Regions from separate parts of the Serratia sp. EC4 genome, predicted to be linked through region 2. Evidence: predicted binding sites of a transcription regulator. Region 2 holds the regulator's gene; each other region holds the start of a gene.
The links. Region 2 encodes CRP, which controls carbon source genes, mostly activating them, when cyclic AMP is high. Its sites were predicted from a motif close to ATGTGANNNNNNTCACAT; they were not measured.
Positions count from the first base shown of each region.

Region 1: a site for CRP is predicted at 2,600-2,617, ahead of ACP39K_RS09800 (ABC-F family ATPase). Genes of this name have one in related genera too.
Region 3: a site for CRP is predicted at 2,547-2,564, ahead of rbsD (D-ribose pyranase). Genes of this name have one in related genera too.

Region 1 covers NZ_JBNIDE010000002.1:631,860-636,025, forward strand. The annotation lists gene cynR (transcriptional regulator CynR) at 1-168, shown strand, start outside; gene ACP39K_RS09775 (hypothetical protein) at 92-523, opposite strand; gene ACP39K_RS09780 (hypothetical protein) at 615-1,094, shown strand; gene ACP39K_RS09785 (alpha/beta hydrolase family protein) at 1,054-1,527, shown strand; gene ACP39K_RS09790 (hypothetical protein) at 1,614-1,829, opposite strand; gene ACP39K_RS09795 (hypothetical protein) at 1,826-2,518, opposite strand; gene ACP39K_RS09800 (ABC-F family ATPase) at 2,643-4,166, shown strand, end outside.
Region 2 covers NZ_JBNIDE010000007.1:190,463-194,628, reverse strand. The annotation lists gene ACP39K_RS18985 (hydrolase) at 1-203, shown strand, start outside; gene ACP39K_RS18980 (YheU family protein) at 200-433, shown strand; gene ACP39K_RS18975 (phosphoribulokinase) at 585-1,454, shown strand; gene ACP39K_RS18970 (OsmC family protein) at 1,493-1,900, opposite strand; gene crp (cAMP-activated global transcriptional regulator CRP) at 2,283-2,915, shown strand; gene ACP39K_RS18960 (YccS/YhfK family putative transporter) at 2,966-4,166, shown strand, end outside.
Region 3 covers NZ_JBNIDE010000006.1:211,105-215,270, forward strand. The annotation lists gene ravA (ATPase RavA) at 1-325, opposite strand, end outside; gene kup (low affinity potassium transporter Kup) at 609-2,477, shown strand; gene rbsD (D-ribose pyranase) at 2,648-3,067, shown strand; gene rbsA (ribose ABC transporter ATP-binding protein RbsA) at 3,075-4,166, shown strand, end outside.

The DNA of each region.
Region 1 (4,166 bases), on a different contig from region 2:
CCGGCTCGGCAGGCGGTGTTGCTGCAGCGTAAAGACGCTTACCGCAGCGCCGCAGCGCAGGCGTTTATCGCCGTCTTGCAGCAACAGGGCGTTACGCCAACGCACTCCAGCGCTGCGTCATCCCCAGCAGATGCACCAGCCCGAAGCCGAGGCAAATCAGCGAGCTGACGACGATAAAACGCTGGCTGCGGCCGGTATCGCGCAGGGCGAAGGGGCCGGCGACACCGCGCAGCAGATAGATAAAGGTGATGATAAACAGCGCGGGCCGCAGCAGCGGCAGCGGCGCGATCAGGCCCGCGCCGGACAGCGCGTACAGCGCCCAAATAAACAGCACCAGCGCGATACCGGCGGTGACGACGGCCGGGAACTTTTTACCCGCTTCCGCCGCCTTAATGAAGCGATAGCCGGCGCCGCACAGCCGATAGCCGCGCGGCCCGGCGGCGATCACCCAAATATGCAGCAGGGCGGCGATGGCGCTCAGCGCGGCGCCGATCAGCAGCGCGGTGTTATAGAGGTGTGGCATGGTAAGGCTTCCCTGTCAGAAACGTGATTGGCATGAAGCGTAGACCAGAAAAGACGAATTAACCGAACGCAACAGGGAAGAGGAGCAAGTGATGAGAGTGGCGACAGGCATGCTGAGCGTATTGGCGCTGTGGAGCGGGCTGGCGATGGCGCAATCTGCAGCGCTGACGCTGCCGCGGGAGGATGGTTCGAGTATTCATTACTATCTGGACGCTGCGGTGCCCGGGCAATCGTCGGCGGCGCTGTTGGTGATCCTGCAAGGTTCGGATTGCAACAGCGTGCGGCATATCCGCCTGGTCACGCCGATGCGACAGGTGTTACCCGCCGCAGACCTGCTGACGGTGGAGAAATACGGCATCGACGACACCTTGCCGTACCGCGAAGAGGTGCCGCGGCAGGATTGCCCGGACGCTTTCGTGCAGCATGATACGCCGCAGCGGCGGGTGAGCGATGTCACCCAGGTGCTGCAGGCGGTGAGTGCGCGCAACGGCTATCAAAAGGTCGCGGTGCTGGGGGGGCAGCGAAGGGGCGGTGATCGCCAATCTGGTGACGGCCTCCTCGGGCCTGGTTGACGCCACCCTGGCGTTCAGCGGCGGCGGACGCTGGTTTATTGACGATGTGCGCCACAGCGTGGCCGACGCGCCAAAAGAAGAGAAAGCCGGGCTGAACGCATTTTTACAGCAGGTGCTGACGGCGCCGCCGTTCCCCCTGAACGCCAGCGATCATGGCTATGCCTGGTGGCATGGCATGCTGAACATCGATCAGCTTGCCACCCTGCGCAGCATCAAGACGCCGGTGCTGATCGTGCAGGGTGACCAGGATCGCGCCGTTTCGCCGGGGGCGGTCGACAATATGATCGACGAGTTGCGGACAGCCGGCAAAACGAACATTACCTATGTCAATTACGCTGGATTGGACCATGTGATGCGGCGCGAAAATGGCGACAGCGAGATGACGCGGGTGGTGGCGGATATGCGCGCGTGGCTGGAGAAGCAGCTGCGCTGAGCGTCGGTATTAGGACAAGCTATGTAATAATTGACGCGAGTTTCTTTGGACTGAGTGATCTGCTGCTCAATTGAACACAATGTTATTTAATCAGGGATTCCGTCGTGTATTTTTTTAACCGCAAACCTGAAAATGAAATACCCTAAGAAAATTCCAGCTATGGAGGTCGCAACCCACAGATACTTAAAACTATCGTCAGAATAAAAAATGAACCAGGCAATGGCCAATAGCGAGAGGGCTACCACTCCACACCCTATGCCCTGAATAATTCTGGATAAAGCCGCCAGCATAAAGTTCTTCATACGTTAACCTTTGCAAAAAAGTACTGACAAATTTGGTTGAATTTCTTTCGATCTTTTTCCCAAACCGAGACGGCATCCTCGAATGGTCGGACTTTGTTTTCTAACAGAAAGTACAACAGATCGAGGTTTCCCAGGCGTCTGAGTTGATCATACATCCGTGAGTTTCTTGCCCTCAAGTCGCGTGATGTATAGACAGAGCGCGATAGGCTTGCTCCAGCGGTGAGAATTGAGCCAACGGCAACACCCGAGACAAGCCGTGGGATGATTTGTTTAGAGAATATATATCCCATGTTTGCGGTGGCTAACTGATTAAAGGCGAATTTGCCGATGAGTTTGCCTGATGTTCTTATGGTCATGTCCTTAACATCTTCAAACTTGACCTTACTGGCGAAGTTTTCGATGAAGATATGAGCCACTTTCTCGATGCTCGCTTTATTGGCCAGGCCTGACTTGATGAGTCTGATAAATCGCTCTTTATCTTGCGAGTTTAACCATCTGTTTTCAGTATCAATATAGTCGTAGCCCAGGTAGTAGAAATCGACCGGTACGCTGATAAAACCTTGTGCAAACCCGCGCACTAAATTGCTGTCAATGTTTACGGCATCCGCCATGTCGTTGGCTATCTGCTTTGCGCTTTTCGCAGAAATCCTTTTCGCTGAATCTAGCAGGCTTTTTTGTACGCAAGCCAATGCCCGCCGGCAAACGGTGTGAACTCGCCGCTCAAAATGTCACCGAAACTTCCCGCGATCTCTGCACCCCGTTGTGGCATAATGCGCGCCAAATCACATTCCCTATGTATAAAGAGCGAGCGCTGTGTTAAGCACTAACAACATCACCATGCAGTTCGGCAGTAAGCCGTTGTTTGAAAACATCTCTGTCAAATTCGGCGGCGGCAACCGTTACGGCCTGATCGGCGCCAACGGCTGCGGCAAGTCCACCTTTATGAAAATCCTCGGCGGCGATCTGGCGCCGAGCGGCGGCAACGTGTTCCTCGATCCGAACGAGCGCCTGGGTAAACTGCGTCAGGATCAGTTCGCCTTCGAGCAGTACAGCGTGCTGGACACCGTGATCATGGGCCACACCGAACTGTGGGCGGTGAAGGAAGAGCGCGATCGCATCTACGCCATGGCGGAGATGAGCGAAGAAGACGGCTATAAAGTGGCCGACCTGGAAGTGGCCTACGGCGAAATGGACGGTTATACCGCCGAAGCGCGCGCCGGCGAACTGTTGCTCGGCGTGGGCATTCCGGTGGAACAGCACTATGGCCCGATGAGCGAAATCGCGCCGGGTTTCAAGCTGCGCGTGTTGCTGGCGCAGGCGCTGTTCTCCGATCCGGAAATCCTGCTGCTCGACGAACCGACCAACAACCTGGACATCGACACCATTCGTTGGCTGGAGCAGGTGCTGAACGAGCGCAACAGCACCATGATCATCATCTCGCACGACCGTCACTTCCTGAACATGGTCTGCACCCACATGGCGGATCTGGACTACGGCGAGCTGCGCGTCTATCCGGGCAACTACGACGAATACATGACCGCCGCCACCCAGGCGCGTGAGCGTCTGATGGCGGACAACGCCAAGAAGAAAGCGCAGATCAGCGAGCTGCAGTCGTTCGTCAGCCGCTTCAGCGCCAACGCCTCCAAATCCAAGCAGGCCACCTCGCGCGCCCGCCAGATCGACAAGATCCAGTTGGAAGAGGTGAAAGCCTCCAGCCGCCAGAACCCGTTCATCCGTTTCGAGCAGGACAAGAAGCTGTTCCGTAACGCATTGGAAGTGGAAGCGCTCACCAAGGGCTTCGACGAAGGCCCGCTGTTCAACAAGCTGAACCTGATGGTGGAAGTGGGCGAGAAGGTCGCGGTGCTGGGCGCCAACGGCATCGGTAAAACCACCCTGTTGAAAACGCTGGTGGGCGACGCGCAGCCGGACAGCGGCACCGTGAAGTGGTCGGAAAACGCCCGTATCGGTTATTACGCGCAGGATCACGAATACGAGTTCGACGACACCCTGACCGTGTTCGACTGGATGAGCCAGTGGAAGCAGGAAAAAGACGACGAGCAGGCGGTGCGCAGCGTGCTGGGCCGTTTGCTGTTTAGCCAGGACGACATCAAGAAGCGCGTGAAGGTGCTGTCCGGTGGTGAGAAGGGCCGCATGCTGTTTGGCAAGCTGATGATGCAGCGCCCGAATATTCTGGTGATGGACGAACCGACCAACCACCTGGATATGGAATCCATCGAATCGCTGAACATGGCGCTGGAGATGTACGAAGGCACGCTGATCTTCGTCTCCCACGACCGTGAGTTCGTCAGCTCGCTGGCGACCCGGATTCTGGAAATC
Region 2 (4,166 bases):
TGATCATCCATGCGCAGGACGACCCTTTCATGACCCCTGAGGTGATCCCCGACGTCGCCGGCCTGCCGCGCAATATCGAATATCAGCTGACTGAGTTCGGCGGCCACGTCGGCTTCGTCGGCGGCACGCTGAAAAAACCGCACATGTGGCTGGAGCATCGCATTCCGGCCTGGCTTTCCCCTTATCTGGACATTCCGACGTGATTATTCCCTGGCAAGAACTGGCTACCGACACCCTGAACAGCCTGATCGAATCCTTTGTGCTGCGCGAAGGCACCGATTACGGCGAGCACGAACGATCGCTGGAGCAGAAGGTGGAGGACGTGCGCCGCCAGCTGAAAAACGGCGAAGTGGTGCTGGTGTGGTCGGAACTGCACGAGAGCGTCAACATCATGCCGCGCGGCCAGTTCCGCGCCGGGCAGGAAGAAATTTAGTGGCGCCCGGTTCTATGACTGACGGAAAAAATCAGGTAACAATGGGACATTGCAAACCAGCGCGCGCCATTTTTTCCTGACATAGAGAGCGTCAACAAGAGCCACAATAATCCCCTGACGCCGGCGCATTCAACACGGAGTGACAACCACCATGTCTGCCAAACATCCCGTTATCGCGGTGACCGGTTCCAGCGGCGCCGGCACCACCACCACCAGCGTGGCGTTCCGCAAAATCTTCCAGCAGCTCAACATTCGCGCCGCCGAGCTGGAGGGCGACAGCTTCCACCGCTATACCCGGCCGGAAATGGACGCGGCGATCCGCAAGGCGCGCGATCTGGGCAGACACATCAGCTATTTCGGCCCCGAGGCCAACGACTTCGGCCTGCTGCAGCAGAGCTTTATCGAGTACGGTAAAAACGGCACCGGCCGTTCGCGCAAGTACCTGCACACCTACGACGAAGCGGTGCCCTACAATCAGGTGCCGGGCACCTTCACCCCGTGGGAGCCGCTGCCGGCGCCGACCGACGTGCTGTTCTACGAGGGGCTGCACGGCGGCGTGGTCACCGAGCACCATGACGTGGCCAAACACGTCGATCTGCTGGTCGGCGTGGTGCCGATCGTCAACCTGGAGTGGATCCAGAAGCTGATCCGCGATACCGGCGAACGCGGCCACTCCCGCGAAGCGGTGATGGATTCGGTGGTGCGCTCGATGGAAGACTACATCAACTACATTACGCCGCAATTCTCGCGCACCCACATCAACTTCCAGCGCGTGCCGACGGTGGACACCTCCAACCCGTTCGCCGCCAAGGCCATTCCCTCACTGGATGAAAGCTTCGTGGTGATCCACTTCCGCGGCCTGGACCAGATCGACTTCCCCTACTTGCTGGCGATGCTGCAGGGCTCGTTTATCTCGCACATCAATACGTTAGTGGTGCCGGGCGGCAAAATGGGGCTGGCGATGGAGCTGATCATGGCGCCGCTGGTGCAGCGGCTGCTGGAAGGCAAGAAAATCGAATAAGCGCGTTGAGCGCGGCGCCGAGCCGCGCTCCGTCTCGATTACGCCGGCTGGCGGATCTCGAAGCTGTGGGTCACCGTGGCGGCCTTGTTGAGCATCAGCGCCACCGAGCAGTACTTCTCCGCCGACAGGTTCACCGCTCGCTCGACGATTTTGTCGGTCAGATCCTGGCCGGTAACGATGAAGTGCAGGTTGATATGGGTGAACAAGCGCGGGGCTTCTTCGCGGCGCTCGGAGGTCAGCTTCACCTCGCAGTCGCGCACGTCGTTGCGCCCTTTTTGCAGGATGGAGACCACGTCGATCGCGCTGCAGCCGCCCACCGACATCAGCACCATCTCCATCGGGCTGGGCGCTTTATCACCGGCGTTGCCGTCCATCAGCACCTGATGGCCGGAGGCCGATTCACCCAAAAACGTTAACCCTTCCACCCATTTAACTCTTGCCTGCATTCTGGTCACTCCGGTTGATTTCTTAAAATCAGAGTACGCTTTCGCATAGAAACAGGCAACGTAACCTGATGCTAATCATGCTGAAGCGAGACAACACGAGACACCCGCCTTACTCTGTGCTACAAACAGAGCCGCAATAAATCTTTCCGGGACACTGTATTTCAGGGAAACGCCCAGAGAAAGGCTCCTTTACCGGTATGTTAACAGAATGTAGCTTGCAGCGCTTACGGCAAGTTAATATGCTAGAGCGACAGCGTATTTTTATGACACGCCTCAAAACTTGCCGGTAGCCCTCGCTCATGACTGCGGCTACAGGCGGGTTTTACAGGGAACTCTGACCCCTGTGACACAAGGCAGCGATAACAACAGAGGATAACAGCGAATGGTTCTCGGCAAACCGCAAACAGACCCTACTCTCGAATGGTTCCTGTCTCATTGCCATATCCACAAATATCCATCGAAGAGTACGCTGATTCACCAAGGTGAAAAGGCCGAAACGCTTTACTACATCGTGAAAGGCTCCGTCGCGGTGCTGATCAAGGATGAAGAAGGTAAAGAGATGATCCTGTCCTACCTCAACCAGGGGGATTTCATCGGCGAGCTCGGATTGTTCGAAGAAGGCCAGGAGCGCAGCGCCTGGGTTCGCGCGAAAACCGCCTGTGAAGTGGCCGAAATTTCCTACAAGAAATTCCGCCAACTGATCCAGGTGAACCCGGACATCCTGATGCGTCTGTCCGCCCAAATGGCGAGCCGCCTGCAGGTCACCTCCGAAAAAGTGGGCAACCTCGCCTTCCTGGACGTGACCGGCCGCATCGCGCAAACCCTGCTGAATCTGGCGAAGCAACCCGACGCCATGACTCACCCGGACGGCATGCAGATCAAGATCACCCGTCAGGAGATCGGCCAGATCGTCGGCTGCTCGCGTGAAACCGTTGGCCGTATTCTGAAAATGCTGGAAGATCAAAACCTGATTTCCGCCCACGGCAAAACCATTGTCGTCTACGGCACCCGTTAATCTCCGAAGAAACGGCGCAATCTGCGCCGTTTTTTTATCTGCTCTCTGCCATGTGGCGCCGCCTGATCTACCACCCGGAAATCAACTACGCACTGCGACAAACGCTGGTGTTGTGCCTGCCGGTGCTGTTCGGCCTGCTGATAGGCCAGCTGCAGCTCGGCCTGATGTTCTCTCTGGTGCCCGCCTGCTGCAATATCGCCGGTCTGGACACGCCGCATAAGCGCTTCTTTAAACGGCTGATCGTCGGCGGCTCGCTGTTCGCCTTCAGCAGCGTGCTGTTGCAACAGGCGCTGCTGTGGCACGTACCGCTGCCGGCGCTGATGCTGGGCCTGGCGCTGCTGCTCGGCGTCACCGGTGAAATCAGCCCGCTGCACGCCCGGCTATTGCCGGCGGCGCTGGTGGCCGCCATTTTCGCTCTCAGCACGGCCGGCACGGTGCCTCTCTGGCAGGCGCCGCTGCTGTACGCGATCGGCACCGTCTGGTACGGCTTATTCACCTGGTTCTGGTTCAAGCTGTGGAAAGAGCAGCCGATGCGCGAGACGCTGAGCCAGCTCTACCTGGAGCTGGCGGACTATTTCGAAGCCAAATACTCACTTCTGACCCAGCACACCGATCCGCAAACCGCGCTGCCGCCGCTGCTGGTGCGCCAGCAAAAGGTGATGGATCTGATCAGCCTTTTGTACCAACAGCTCAATTTCCTGCCGCACGCCAACAACCTCGAACAAAAGCGCCTGCAGCGCGCCTTTCAGGTGGCGATGGATCTGCAGGAGCACATCACCGTCAGCCTGCATTTGCCGGAGGAAGTGCAAAAACTGGTGGAGCAGAGCCAGGCCGAAGCGATCATTCGCCGCAATGCACTGGTGATCGCCGGCCGGCTGCGCGTGGTGGCGCACGATATCCTCTACCATCAGCATTCGAAGCGCTTCTCCATGAGCCACGAACTGGCGGCGCTGGAAAAAATGGCGGCGCAGCATCCCGATAACCCGGTCGGCCAGTTTTGTTATTACCACTTCAGCCGCATCGCCCGCCTGCTGCGCACCCAGCATCCGCTGTACCGCCGCGACCTGATGCCCGGCCAGCACCGCCTGCCGTTTTGGCCGGCGCTGGCCAGCTATCTGTCGTTCAAATCCACCGCCCTGCGCAACGCCGCGCGGCTGGGGGTGACGCTGGCGGTCGGCAGCAGCCTGGGTGCGGTCTTCAACCTGCCGAAGCCATACTGGATCCTGCTCACCATCATGCTGGTGAGCCAAA
Region 3 (4,166 bases), on a different contig from region 2:
CCGCTTCCGGCAGATAGCCGGCGGTCAGACGCTGATAGCGCCCCTCATCTTTCAGCGCCTGAATAGATAGCGGGCCGAAGACCTCTTCCGGCGTGGAAAAACGCGTCATCAGGTATTCAAAGGAGCGGGCGTTGCGGAAGGCAAACTTCAGCCGGCGCGCGATCAGGCTCTTGGCGATGCCGGGCGGGCCGAGCAGGAATACGCTTTCGCCGCTCAGCGCCGCCAGCAGGCACAGACGGATTGCCTCTTGCCGCTCATAAAGACCGCTCTCCAGCGCGTTGCTGAGGCGGGAAATTCGTTCTGCCAGAAGGGATGATGGCGTCATATAATTGTCGCATTGTCCGAGAGTTAGCCAATCTTGGTCGATAATCCGATGATAAACCACCATTATTTTTAGTGGTATAGCCTGTTGATTAGTAATATTTTTCTAAGTTAAGCCGGATATTCGGTTCACATTTTGTTTATTTTTCGGCTCTGATATAAGGGTAGGCAAGCGGTATAAATGGTGCATACTGTGCGGCTTTCTGGTGGGCGTGACGGATCTTTGAGCCCGTATTTTGCCTGATGCGGATGCATCGCTAACGGATGTTCTGATAAAGAAACGAATTATGAGCGCAGAGCATAAGCAGTCCTTATCGGCGGTAACCTTGGCTGCCATCGGCGTGGTCTACGGTGATATCGGCACCAGCCCTCTCTATACGTTGAGAGAGTGTTTCTCCGGCCATTACGGCTTCGATGTTCGTCCAGACGTGGTTTTCGGCTTCCTGTCGCTGATTTTCTGGATGTTGATCGTGATCGTTTCCCTCAAATATCTCACCTACGTGATGCGCGCGGACAACGCCGGCGAGGGCGGCATTCTGACGCTGATGTCGCTGGCCGGGCGCAATACCTCGGCGCGCACCACTGCGGTGTTGGTGATACTGGGCCTGATCGGCGGCAGCTTCTTCTATGGCGAGGTGGTGATCACCCCGGCGATCTCGGTGATGTCGGCGATAGAGGGGTTGGAAATCGCCGCGCCTGCGCTTGACGCCTATATCGTGCCGCTCTCCATTCTGGTGCTGACGCTGCTGTTCGTTATCCAAAAGCACGGCACCGGCAGCGTCGGCAAGCTGTTCGCCCCGGTAATGCTGCTGTGGTTCATCGTGTTGGCGGTGCTGGGCGCGCGCAGCATCATTTCGAACCCGGAAGTGCTGCAGGCGCTGAATCCCAAATGGGCGCTCAATTTCTTCATGGAATATAAGAAGGTGTCGTTCTTCGCTCTGGGGGCGGTGGTGTTGTCGATCACCGGCGTCGAGGCGCTGTATGCCGATATGGGGCACTTCGGCAAGTTCCCGATCCGTCTGGCCTGGTTCACCGTGGTGCTGCCTTCGCTGGTGCTCAACTACTTCGGCCAGGGGGCGCTGCTGCTGAAAAATCCTGAGGCGATCAAAAACCCGTTCTTCCTGCTGGCGCCCGATTGGGCGCTGATCCCGCTGCTGATTCTGGCGACCCTGGCGACGGTGATCGCTTCGCAGGCGGTGATTTCCGGCGTCTTCTCGCTGACTCGCCAGGCGGTGCGCCTGGGCTATCTGTCGCCGATGCGCATCATTCACACTTCGGAAATGGAATCCGGCCAGATCTACATTCCGGTGATCAACTGGACGCTGTACATCTCGGTGGTGCTGGTGATCATCGGCTTTGAGCACTCCAGCAACCTGGCGGCGGCGTACGGCATCGCCGTCACCGGCACCATGGTGTTGACCAGCATTCTGGTCACCTCGGTGGCGATCAATAACTGGCACTGGAATCGCTTCCTGGCGATCGGCATCGTGACCATCTTGCTGATCATCGACGTGCCGATGTTTTCCGCCAACGCCCTGAAGCTGTTCTCCGGCGGCTGGCTGCCGCTGACCTTGGCGCTGGTGATGTTCATCATTATGACCACCTGGAAGAGCGAGCGCTTCCGCCTGCTGCGCCGCCTGCATGAGCACGGCAACTCGTTGGAGGCGATGATCGCCTCGCTGGAGAAATCGCCGCCGGTGCGGGTGCCGGGTACCGCGGTGTTCTTGTCGCGCGCCACCAACGTCATTCCTTTTGCGCTGCTGCACAACCTGAAGCACAACAAGGTGCTGCACGAGCGTGTGGTGCTGCTGACGCTGCGCACCGAGGATGCGCCTTACGTGCACAACGTGCGCCGGGTAACCATCGAGCAGCTGTCGCCGACCTTCTGGCGGGTGGTGGCCAGCTACGGCTGGCGTGAAACGCCGAACGTCGAGGAAGTGTTCCACCGCTGCGGGCTGGAAGGGTTGCCGTGCCGCATGTCGGAGACGTCGTTCTTCATGTCCCATGAATCGCTGATCCTCACCAAGCGGCCATGGTACCTCTACCTGCGCGGCAAACTGTTCGTCGCTCTGAGCCGCAATGCGCTGCGCGCGCCGGATCAGTTCGAAATTCCGCCGAACCGGGTTATTGAACTCGGCACGCAGGTCGAGATCTAATCCGCCTGACAGGGGCTCAGCATGGCTGAGCCCCTTTTGTTTGCGCTTTGTCCGTGTGCGAACGAAACGTTTCGATAACGATCACACTTCTGCATTGTCCCGGTTGCCTTCCCCTGCCGTTTTTTTAAACTCCCCCAAAGAGCGAAACGTTTCGCTAGCGGAGTGAGAAGATGAAAAAAGGCGTATTACTGAATTCCGACGTGTCTGCCGTGATTGCCCGGCTGGGGCATACCGACCAGCTCACTCTGTGCGACGCGGGCCTGCCGATACCGGCGGAAACGCAGCGCATCGATCTGGCGCTGACGCAGGGCGTGCCGACCTTCATGCAGGTGTTCGCGGCGGTCACGCAAGAGATGCAGGTAGAAAGCGCCATTCTGGCGGAAGAGATTGTGAAACAGAATCCGTCGCTCCACGAGGCGCTGCTGGCGGAACTGACCGCACTGGGCCAACGCCAGGGTAACACCATCAGCGTGCGCTATATCAGCCATCAGGCGTTTAAAGCGCAAACCGAGCACAGCCGGGCGGTGATTCGCAGCGGGGAGTGTTCGCCTTACGCGAACGTGATCCTGTGCGCCGGCGTAACTTTCTGAGGCGCGTATGCAACCTTTACTGCAACTGAAAGGGATTGATAAAGCCTTTCCCGGCGTGAAGGCGCTTTCTGGCGCCGCCCTCAGCGTCTATCCCGGCAAGGTGATGGCGCTGGTGGGGGAAAACGGCGCCGGGAAGTCCACCATGATGAAAGTGCTGACCGGCATCTACCAGAAAGACGCCGGCAGTCAGTATTTTCTCGGTAAAGAGGTGGTATTCAACGGGCCCAAGGATTCGCAGGAAGCGGGCATCGGCATTATCCATCAGGAGCTGAACCTGATCCCGCAACTGACGATTGCGGAAAACATCTTCCTCGGCCGCGAGTTCGTCAACCGTTTCGGCCGCATTGACTGGAAGCGCATGTACGCCGAGGCCGATCGCTTGCTGGCGCGCCTCAACCTGCGCTACAGCAGCCATCGGCTGGTGGGCGAGCTGTCGATCGGCGATCAGCAGATGGTGGAGATCGCCAAGGTGCTGAGCTTCGAATCGAAAGTGATCATCATGGACGAACCGACCGATGCGCTGACCGACACCGAAACCGCCTCGCTGTTCAAGGTGATCAACGAGCTGAAGGCCGAAGGGCGCGGCATCGTGTATATCTCGCACCGCCTGAAAGAGATTTTTGAAATCTGCGACGACGTGACGGTATTTCGCGACGGGCAGTTTATCGCCGAGCGGCCGGTGAGCGAGCTGCAGGAAGATTCGCTGATTGAGATGATGGTCGGCCGCAAGCTGGAAGAACAATACCCGCGCCTTGATTTGCCGCGCGGGGAAAAGCGGCTGGACGTCAGCCACCTTTCCGGCCCCGGCGTTGAAGACGTCAGCTTTACGCTGTATCGCGGCGAGATCCTCGGCGTGGCCGGGCTGATGGGCGCCGGGCGCACCGAATTGATGAAGATCCTGTATGGTGCCGCGCCGCGCAAGGCCGGTACCGTCAGCCTGGACGGCCGCGAGGTGGTCACCCATTCGCCGCAGGATGGGTTGGCGAACGGCATTGTCTATATCTCGGAAGACCGCAAGCGCGACGGCCTGGTGCTGGGCATGTCGGTGAAGGAAAACATGTCGCTGACCGCGCTGCGCTACTTCAGCCGCGCCGACGGC